2 regions of the Streptomyces sp. NPDC050147 genome follow, and region 2 is predicted to be linked to the other one. Evidence: riboswitches for the same ligand, from Rfam matches in the RefSeq annotation. Region 2 holds a riboswitch; the other holds the start of a gene.
The links. A riboswitch is a leader RNA that binds a small molecule or an ion and turns the genes downstream of it on or off. The one in region 2 is predicted to bind cobalamin.

Region 1 (5,112 bases), on a different contig from region 2:
CCGGCGGCCGATGTATACGTCGCCGGGAGGTGGATCATCTTGTGCTCGAAGTACTCGCCGTACCCCTCGGGCCCGAACTCGCGCCCGAGCCCGGAGTTCTTGTAGCCGCCGAACGGGCCGAGCATGTCGAGGCTGAAGGTGTTCACCGAGTACGTCCCGGTGCGCACCCGCCGCGCGATGTCGATGCCGCGCTCCGTGTCCGCCGTCCATACGCTGCCGCTGAGCCCGTACTCCGAGTCGTTGGCGATCTTCACGGCCTCGTCCTCGTCGCCGTACGGCAGAAGGCAGATGACCGGGCCGAAGATCTCCTCGCGGGCGATGCGCATCGAGTTGTCGACGCCGCCGAAGAGCGTCGGCTCGACGTACCAGCCTTGGTCGAAGCCTGCCGGACGGCCGCCGCCCGTGAGGATCTTGGCTCCCTCCTCCTGGCCGATACGGATGTAGTCGAGCGAGCGCTGCTGCTGGCGCCGGGCGACGAGCGGGCCGAGTTCGGTCTCGGGGTCGAGCGGGTCGCCGATCTTGAGCGCGGAGGCCGCGGCGGCGAAGGCCTCGGCGAACTCGTCGTGGCGGGAGTGCGGCACGAGGATGCGGGTCTGGGCCACGCACGCCTGGCCGTTGATCATCCAGGCGAAGGGGACGATGCCGGCGACCGCGCTCGCCGCGTCCGCGTCGGGCAGGATCACCGCGGCCGACTTGCCGCCGAGCTCCAGTGTCACGCGCGTGAGGTTGCGGGCGGCGACCTCCATGACGCGCTTGCCCGCGCCGACGGAGCCGGTGAAGGAGACCTTGTCGATGCCGGGGTGCCCGACGAGGTACTCGCTGACCTCGCGGTCGGCCGAGATGATGGAGAGCACGCCCTGCGGCAGCCCCGCCTCGGTGGCGATCTCGGCGAGGATGTAGGCGTCCAGCGGCGTCTCGGGCGAGGTCTTGAGGATCACCGGGCAGCCCGCGAGCAGGGCGGGCGCCAGCTTGGCCGCGGCGGTGAACTGCGGGACGTTCCACGGGACCACGGCCGCCACGACGCCGACCGGCTCGCGCCGCACGAGGATCTTGCCGAGGGCCCCGTCGCGCGCCTCCTCATACGTGAAGTTCCGGGCGACCGTGAGCGCCGAGTCCCAGACCATCATCGCGGCGAGGGCCTGCACCATCACGCTCGATGTGTACGGGGTGCCGTTCTCGGAGCTGATGACGCGGGCGATCTCCTCGTGCCGCAGGGCGAACGCGTCCTTGATCCGGGTGACGATCTCGATGCGCTCGTCGAGGGTCATCCGGGGCCAGGGCCCCTCGTCGAACGCCTTGCGCGCGATGGCGACGGCCCGGTCGACGTCGGCGGGCGCGGCGTGCGGCACCCGCGCGAAGACCTGGCCGGTGTGCGGCGAGACCACCTCGATGACGTCCTTGCCCAAGGGGTCCACCAACTCCCCGCCGATGAAAAGCTGTCCGTGTTCCACGAGCTCGGTCATGGCTGACTGCCTCCTGCGGGATTCCGCCTGCGCGGCCATCTTTCTGACACTGTTTCAGAACTGATACCAGTTCTAGTTCCAGTAGTCCACGGAGAGCAAGGTTCAGGCAGCCGTTCAAGTGGGCTGACGAAACAGTCGACTTGAGCGATCATTGGAACTAGTTCTAGTTATGCTGACCGAGGCCGTGGTCGTGGCCGCGCAGCGACGAGAGATGAGGGCCCCGATGACGCAGGTGACCGATCCGCGGGTGACCGAGCACGGCGGGGGCGTATGGAGCATCAAGGTCCCGATTCCGGACAATCCCCTGGGCTTCACCCTCGTCCACCTCCTGGACACGGACGCCGGTCCGGTCCTCATCGACACGGGCTGGGACGACCCCACGTCCTGGGACTCGCTCGCCGACGGTCTCGCCGCCTGTGGCACGTCCGCCGACGCGGTGCACGGCGTCGTCATCACCCACCACCACCCCGACCACCACGGCCTGTCGGCCAAGGTCCGCGAGGCATCGGGCGCGTGGATCGCGATGCACGAGGCGGACGCGTCGGTCGTACGCCGCACGCGGACCGGACCGCCCGCACGCTGGTTCGACTACATGGTGGAGAAGCTGACGGCCGCGGGCGCCCCCGCCGACCACCTGGCCCCGCTCCTCACCGCCCGCGACGCGGGCCGCGCGCCCCGGCTGCCCGGCATGGCAGCCGCGCTCCCCGACCGCGACATCACCCCGGGCGAGCTGCTCGAACTGCCGGGTCGCAGGCTCCGCGCCATCTGGACCCCCGGCCACACCCCGGGCCATGTCTGCCTGCACCTGGAGGAGGAGCACCCGGCGCGGCTGCCGGGCCACGGCCGGCTGTTCTCCGGGGACCATCTGCTCCCCGGGATCACCCCGCACATCGGCCTGTACGAGGACCCGGACGACGCGACCATCACCGATCCCCTCGGCGACTACCTCGACTCCCTGGAGCGCGTCGGCCGCCTGGGACCCGCCGAGGTGCTTCCCGCCCACCAGTACGCGTTCACCGACGCCCCCGCCCGCGTGCGCGAGATCCTGGTCCACCACGAGGAGCGCCTCACCGACCTGCTCGCCCTCCTCGCCGAGCCCCTCACCGCTTGGCAGCTCGCCGAGCGGATGGAGTGGAACCGCCCCTGGGCCGAGATCCGCTACGGCTCACGGAACATCGCGGTCTCCGAGGCCGAGGCGCATGTGCGGCGCCTGGTGAAGCTGGGGCGCGCGGAGGCGGTGGGCAACGATCCGGTGCGGTACCGCGCGGTGTGAGCTCCGGCCGGGGGCGGGCGCCCCGGGCCGCTCCCCCTACGGGCCGGTAGAGTGGCCTCCGTCGTCATCATGCCCGTACAGGGGGAAGCCGGTGCGAATCCGGCGCTGACCCGCAGCCGTATCCGCAGTTCACCGAGCTGACGGAGAGCCGGAATGCCCGGTACGAAGCATGACCGGCTCGCTTCATCGGGGCCCCCGATGAACGGCACCGTCGAGGTATACGGAGCCGGAGCCGCCCGGTGCCCGTGCCCGCTACGCGCCCGTGCTGCCCCGCTCCCCGCAGTGAGAGGCACCCGCCGCATCATGAACGTTCGCCGCAGCGCAGCGGTCCTGGCCGCCGTCGCCGTGTTCGGTTCGGCCGCCGCCCCGGCCGCCTTCGCGGACACCGCGTCCCCGTCGCCCTCCGCCAAGCTGCCCTCCGGTCTCTACGGCGACGCGGACCCCAAGTTCGACGGGGTGTTCCGGCAGTCGTACGCCCTGCTCGCCCAGGACTCGGCCGGTGTGAAGCCCGCCGCGAAGGCCGTCGACTGGCTCACCGGCCAGCAGTGCCCGAGCGGCGGTTTCGCCGCGTACCGCGCCGACGCGGGCGAGCCGTGCGACTCCAAGACGATGTTCGACAGCAACGCGACGGCCTCCGCCGTGCAGGCGCTCGCCGCGCTCGGCGGTCAGCAGAAGACGGTCGACAAGAGCGTGGGCTGGCTGAAGTCGGTGCAGAACAAGGACGGCGGCTGGGGCTACAGCCCCGGCATGGACTCCGACGCCAACTCCACCGGCATCGTGATCGGCGCGCTCGCCGCGGCGGGCGAGAAGCCGCAGTCGGTGAAGTCGCAGGACGGCAACTCTCCGTACGACGCGCTGCCCGCCCTCTCCATGAGCTGTGGCAAGGACGGCGGCGCCTTCGGCCTCGCGGACGTCAAGTCCGGCAAGCTCTCGCCGAACGCGGACGCCACGGCGGCCGGTGTCCTCGGCGCCCACGGCAAGGGCCTGGTCGTCGACGCCGCCGAGAAGAAGGCCGCCGCCCCGAAGTGCGCGAAGGCCGACACCGCCGAGCAGGCGGCGGCGAACGGCACCGGCTACCTCCTCAAGACCCTCGCCAAGGGCGACGACCACCTGATGTCGTCGATGCCCGGTGCCAAGAACATGCCCGACCTGGGCAACACCGCGGACTCCGTGCTCGCGCTCGCCGCGGCCGGTCAGCCCGAGCAGGCCGAGAAGTCGGCCCAGTGGCTGGCGAAGAACTCCGCGGACTGGGCCGAGAAGTCCGGCCCCGCCGCCTACGCCCAGCTGATCTTCGCCGCCCGCGCTTCGGGCCTGGACCCGCGCGACTTCGGCGGCGCGGACCTGGTCAAGCAGCTGAACGCGCAGGGTCCGGCCCCGCAGGCGACCGAGCAGGCCGCCGAGAAGAAGGACAGCGACGACGGCGGCGTGAGCATCTGGTGGGTCATCGGCGTCGGCATGGTCGCCGGTATCGGCATCGGCTTCCTGTACAGCGGCAACAAGAAGAAGCAGCAGCTGTGACGCGGGGTCGCGCGCGGTGGGGACGCCTGGTGGCCGTGGCGTTCACCGCCGCCCTGCTCGGCGTCCTCGCCGCCGCCCCCGCCCAGGCAGCCGGTTACCGCTACTGGTCCTTCTGGGACCGGGACGGCGCGAAGTGGGCGTACGCGAGTCAGGGGCCCAGCACCGCCCGCCCCGACGACGGTGCCGTGCAGGGCTTCCGGTTCTCGGTGTCCGACGACTCGCAGGACTCCGCGAAGCCGCGCGGCGCCGCGGACTTCGACACGATCTGCGCCAAGACCCCCGCCAAGGACGACCGCAAGCGGATCGCCCTCGTCATCGACTTCGGTACGCCGGGCGACGCCCCTGACGGGGAGACCCCGCCGAAGCCGCGTACCGCCTGCGCGCGGATCGCGGACGACGCGACGAGCGCGGACGCGCTCGCGGCGGTCGCCAAACCCCTGCGCTATGACAGCAACGCGCTGCTGTGCGCCATCGCCGACTACCCGAAGTCGGGCTGCGGCGAGCAGGTCTCGGGCAACGGCCGCTCGCGGGACGCCGAGGAGAAGCCGGACGCGAGCAAGGAACAGGGCGACTCCGGTGGCCCCTCCGTCGGGCTGATCGCCGGCGTGGCCGCCATCGCCCTGCTCGGCGCCGCCGCCGTATGGCAGGCACGCCGCCGACGCGGCTGACCGCACGATGACCGATCACCCGAGCACCGCTCCCGGTGCGCTGCGGCGGCGCCTTGCCCCCCAGGCGCACCGGAGCAACGCGCTGCACCCCGGCGCCTGGTGGGTGTGGGCGCTCGGGCTCGGCGTCGCCGCGTCGCGCACCACCAATCCCCTGCTGCTCGGTCTCCTCATCGGGGTCGCGGGCTATGTC
Region 2 (5,112 bases):
GCGAGGCCAAGGAGCGTGCCCAGCGTCGACAGGGACTTCTCCAGGTCGTTGATCCAGATGTTGCGGCCGTCGACGACGCCTGCCACCAGACGCTTGCCGGGGAGCCCGCCGACGGCGGCCAGGTCTTCAAGCTGGCTGGTGGCGGCCCCCGTGAAGTCCAGCGCGAGCCCCTCGACCGGCGCTTTGGTGAGCACCGCGAGAGCCTCGCCGAGCCTGCCGAAGTAGGAAGCGACGAGGAGTTGAGGACGGTCGGTGAGCGCGCCGAGGTCGCGGTAGGCGCGGGCGGCGGCGTTGAGCTCCGCCGGGGTGCGGTCCTGGACCAGGGCGGGCTCGTCGAGCTGCACCCACTCGGCGCCCGCGGCGCGCAGGTCGGCGAGGACCTCCGCGTACACCGGCAGCAGGCGGTCCAGGAGCGTGAGCGGCTCGAAGCCGGCGGCCACGCCGGGCGCGGGCTTGGCGAGCAGCAGATAGGTCACCGGGCCGACGAGCACCGGGCGCGCGGCGAGACCGAGCGCGACGGCCTCTTTGAGCTCGGCGACCTGCTTGGCGGAGTCCGCGTCGAAGACGGTGTCGGGGCCCAGCTCCGGTACCAGGTAGTGGTAGTTGGTGTCGAACCACTTGGTCATCTCCAGCGGCGCCACGTCTTGTGTGCCGCGGGCCATCGCGAAGTATCCGTCGAGGGCGTCCGCGTCGACCGCCGTGCGGTGGCGCCCGGGGACGGCGCCGACCATGACGCTGGTGTCCAGGACGTGGTCGTAGTACGAGAAGTCGCCGGTCGGCACTTCATGGACGCCGGCGTCGGCCAGGCGCCGCCAGGTGGACCGGCGCAGGCGCGCCGCGGTCTCCCGGAGGGCGTCGGCGCTGACGCGGCCCTTCCAATAGCCCTCGACGGCCTTCTTCAGTTCCCGGTCGGGGCCCTGGCGGGGGTAGCCGTACACGGTGGCCCGTGCTGCCGCGGCCGCGGACTTCGCTGTCACGGAAATCTCCTTCGCGAGATGACTCCTGAGAATCCCGGGACGGGACACGGACGCGAAGGGATGACGAACCGGGCGGACCTACGCGCGCCACCGGCGCGGTGCTCCACCTGATCTGTACGCCGACCCGCCCACGAGGTCACCGGGATGTCCGCACGTGAGGGATCACATGCGGGCAACGGGCAGGTCTTCGGACTCGCGGGCACATCTGCCGAGGCAGATCCCTACTGGCCGTCGCTTCCCGGGTCCGCGCTCGGACCCAGTGCTCATGACGGCGGTCGTTCCCACTCACCGCTGCGGGGCAGTCCCGGATTTCCACCGGGTTCCCTCTTGCGACGCGCCTGCCTGGCGGACAGGGCGAACCAGTTGCACGGATCAGGCTAGAGGGTGATCGGCTTCTTGGGGCAGTACTGATCACATTCCGGACCGTGAGGTGAGACACGGGACCAGCGGTGGTGGCGGGGAGGGAAAGGGCTCCCGGAAAGCGTGGGGCACGTCGGTGCGCGCGAGCCGATGCACAGGGGCTGACCAGGGGCGTACGCCCCTGGTCGCGTGTGCTCGCGCATGCCACAGGTGGAGCGGCCCCGCAAGTTGTCAGGCCACTCGATTGCGCACTAGGGTCACCACGCCTTGGTGCTCGGGAAATCCGGTGTGATGCCGGTGCGGCCCTCGCCACTGTGATCGGGAAGTCCGGCTCCAGCCCTCGCGGCAGCCACTGGGTGCGACACGCGCCCGGGAAGGCGGAGTCCGGTCGGTACGACCCGTCAGCCAGGAGACCGGCCAAGGCGCGTTGTCCATCCACGAGGTGCTGGAGAGGGTCTGCTTAGCCATGCACATAGCCGAGGGTTTCCTCCCACCGGCGCACGCGATCGCCTGGGGCGTAGCGTCCGCGCCGTTCGTCGTCCACGGAGTCCGCTCCCTCACCCGTGAGGTCAAGGAACACCCGGAGAGCACACTGCTCCTGGGTGCGTCCGGAGCGTTCACCTTCGTCCTTTCCGCGCTGAAGATCCCGTCCGTCACGGGCAGTTGCTCGCACCCGACGGGGACCGGGCTCGGCGCGATCCTGTTCCGGCCACCGATCATGGCGGTGCTGGGCACCATCACTCTGCTGTTCCAGGCGCTGCTGCTCGCCCACGGCGGGCTCACCACCCTGGGCGCCAACGTGTTCTCCATGGCGATCGTCGGGCCATGGGCCGGATACGCCGTCTACCGGCTCCTGAAGCGGTACGACGCGCCGCTCATGGTCGCCGTGTTCTGCGGCGCGTTCGTCGCCGACCTGTCCACCTACTGCGTCACCAGCGTCCAGCTCGCCCTGGCGTTCCCGGATCCCGGCAGCGGATTCATCGGCGCTCTGGGCAAGTTCGGCGGCATCTTCGCCGTCACGCAGATCCCCCTCGCGGTCAGCGAGGGACTGCTCACCGTCGTGGTGATGCGGCTGCTCGTGCAGTCGAGCAGGGGCGAGCTCACGCGGCTCGGCGTGCTGCTCCAGGGCAAGAAGCCGTCCGCGAAGGCGGACACCGGCAGCAAGACGGAGACCGAGACGGGGGCCAGCGCCTGATGAGCCGGAACGCGAAGATCAATACTCTGCTGCTCCTCGTCGTCGCCGCGCTCGCGGTACTGCCCTTGGCGCTCGGTCTCGGCGACGACGAGAAGGAGCCGTTCGCCGGGGCCGACGCCCAGGCCGAGACCGCGATCACCGAGATCGAGCCGGATTACGAGCCCTGGTTCTCACCGCTGTACGAACCGCCCTCCGGGGAGGTGGAGTCGGCGCTCTTCGCGCTGCAGGCGGCGCTCGGCGCGGGCGTCCTCGCGTACTACTTCGGTGTGCGCAAGGGGCGCCGTCAGGGGGCCGAGACGGCGCGAGCCGAGGCGGCCGCCGCGGAGCCGACCGCCGGCGAGGAGAGCACCCGGGCCGGGACCGGGCAGGTCTGACCCGGCGTGCTGCCCATCGACGCGGCGGCGCACAGCAGTCGCTGGCGCCGCCGCCACCCCGTGGACAAGGCCGTGCTCGGGCTCGGCCTCACCGTCCTTGCCATCTCCCTGCCGCCGTGGCCGGGAGCTGTCCTGGTGCTTGTCGCCGCGCTCACCGTGCTGCTCGGACCGGCCGGTGTGCCGCCGCGCAAACTGTGGCGCGCCTACCGGGTCCCCCTCGGTTTCTGCGTCACCGGCGCGCTGACCCTGACCGTGCAACTCGGCGGGCCCGAAGGGTTCGTCACGCTCGCCGACGGCGGCCCCGCGCGGGCGGGCGGGCTGCTCCTTCGCACGTCGGCGGCCTCCCTCGGCGTCCTGCTCTTCGCCTTCACCACCCCCCTGTCGGACCTGCTGCCCCGCCTGGTGAAGGCCGGTGTGCCGGCGCCGGTCGTCGACGTGGCCCTCGTCATGTACCGGATGAGCTTCCTGCTCCTGGACTCCATGAGCCGGATCAGGCAGGCGCAGGCCGCGCGGCTCGGCCACACCACCCGGGCCGCCACCTGGCGTTCCCTCGGCGGTCTCGGTGCCACCGCGTTCGTGCGGGCCTTCGACCGGGCCGGCCGGCTGCAGGCCGGGCTCGCCGGACGCGGGTACGACGGAACCCTGCGGGTGCTCGTGCCCGACGCCCGCGTCTCCGGGCCCTTCGTGGCCGCGAGCGCCGTACTCCTCATGGGCCTCACGGCCCTCACCCTCGTACTGGAAAGGCTTCTTCCATGAGCGAGCCGAGCGCTCCTCGCGAGCCGCGCGGATCCTTGGTCGCTCTGCGCGCCGTCTCCTACGCGTACGAGGACGGGCCCACCGTCCTCAGCGGCCTGGACTTCGACGTCACCGAGGGGCGCGCACTCGCGCTGCTCGGGCGCAACGGCAGCGGCAAGACCACCCTCATGCGGCTCCTCAGCGGCGGACTCCGCCCGGCCCAGGGCGAGTTGACCCTCCGGGGTGCCCCCGTGGCGTACGACCGCAAGGGTCTCACCCGGCTGCGCACCACCGTTCAGCTGGTGGTGCAGGACCCGGACGACCAACTGTTCGCCGCCTCCGTCGAGCAGGACGTGTCCTTCGGGCCGCTGAACCTGGGGCTGCCGGACGCCGAGGTGCGCGGCCGGGTCGCCGAGGCGCTCGCCGCGCTCGACATCAGCGCCCTGGCGGACCGCCCCACCCATCTGCTCTCCTACGGCCAGCGGAAGCGGACGGCCATCGCCGGAGCCGTGGCGATGCGCCCCCGCGTCCTGATCCTCGACGAGCCGACCGCGGGGCTCGACCCCGACGGCCAGGAACGACTCCTGACCACCCTGCAAGGTCTGCGGGACGCGGGGACGACCGTGGTGATGGCCACCCACGACGTGGACCTGGCCCTCCGCTGGGCCGACGAAGCGGCGCTGCTCACCCCCTCGGGCGTGCGCACCGGCCCGGTCGCTGAGATGCTCGCCCACCGCGAACTCCTGGCGCAGGCGGGCCTGCGCCTGCCCTGGGGGATCGCCGTCACGGAGCTGCTGCGGACGAAGGGCCTGCTGGCCGCGGCGGGCGACGGGCCGCGCACCCCCGAGGAGTTGGCCGCCCTCACGGCATCGGCGATGCCCGGCGCGTCAGCCGGCTGACCGGCCCGCGGCCTGGGCACGGCCCGGCAGCAGCGGCACGGCGAGCAGCGGTATCGCGGCGAGCACCAGCCACGGCGCCCACGGCGCGAGCCCCGCGTCCAGGAGCGACCCGGTCACGGCGCTGCCCGCGAGGACGATCAAGCCGGACACCGACGACAGGGCCCCCGTGTAGAGGCCGAGCCTGCCGTCGGGCGTGAGATCCGGGATCCAGGCACGGGCGGCCGGGGCGACCAGCATCTGGCCCAGCGTCAGCAGGACGACGAAGCCGGCGGCGGGCAGCAGCCCGGCCACGCCGGACCAGGCGGCCGGCCGCGCGAGGGCCACGACGGCGAACCCGGCGGAGATGAGCACGAGCCCCGCCGCCATCGAGCGCCGCTGGTCGAGCCGGCCCGCGGCCCAGTGGGTGACCGGAAGCTGAGTGGTCACCACGAGGAGGGAGGAGAGGGCGAAGAGCCAGGCGAGCGGCGCCTGTGACCCGGCCGCGCGCTCCACCTCGCTCGGGAGGGCGAGATAGAGCTGGTTGTACGCCAGGAGATAGGCGCCGTAGGCACAGCACACCGCGAGGAACCGGC

Region 1: it holds a riboswitch for cobalamin, as region 2 does, so the genes downstream of both, AB0I94_RS01945 (prenyltransferase/squalene oxidase repeat-containing protein) here and AB0I94_RS19905 (energy-coupling factor ABC transporter permease) in region 2, are expected to answer to the same signal.

The regions. Positions count from the first base shown of each region.
Region 1 is NZ_JBFALJ010000001.1:426,072-431,183, forward strand. It holds gene AB0I94_RS01935 (aldehyde dehydrogenase) at 1-1,463, opposite strand, end outside; gene AB0I94_RS01940 (MBL fold metallo-hydrolase) at 1,687-2,736, shown strand; cobalamin riboswitch at 2,790-2,916, shown strand; gene AB0I94_RS01945 (prenyltransferase/squalene oxidase repeat-containing protein) at 3,040-4,254, shown strand; gene AB0I94_RS01950 (SCO2322 family protein) at 4,281-4,922, shown strand; gene AB0I94_RS01955 (energy-coupling factor transporter transmembrane component T) at 4,930-5,112, shown strand, end outside.
Region 2 is NZ_JBFALJ010000012.1:94,542-99,653, forward strand. It holds gene metE (5-methyltetrahydropteroyltriglutamate--homocysteine S-methyltransferase) at 1-977, opposite strand, end outside; cobalamin riboswitch at 1,138-1,356, opposite strand; cobalamin riboswitch at 1,589-1,774, shown strand; gene AB0I94_RS19905 (energy-coupling factor ABC transporter permease) at 1,804-2,532, shown strand; gene AB0I94_RS19910 (energy-coupling factor ABC transporter substrate-binding protein) at 2,532-2,906, shown strand; gene cbiQ (cobalt ECF transporter T component CbiQ) at 2,913-3,662, shown strand; gene AB0I94_RS19920 (ATP-binding cassette domain-containing protein) at 3,659-4,540, shown strand; gene AB0I94_RS19925 (MFS transporter) at 4,529-5,112, opposite strand, start outside.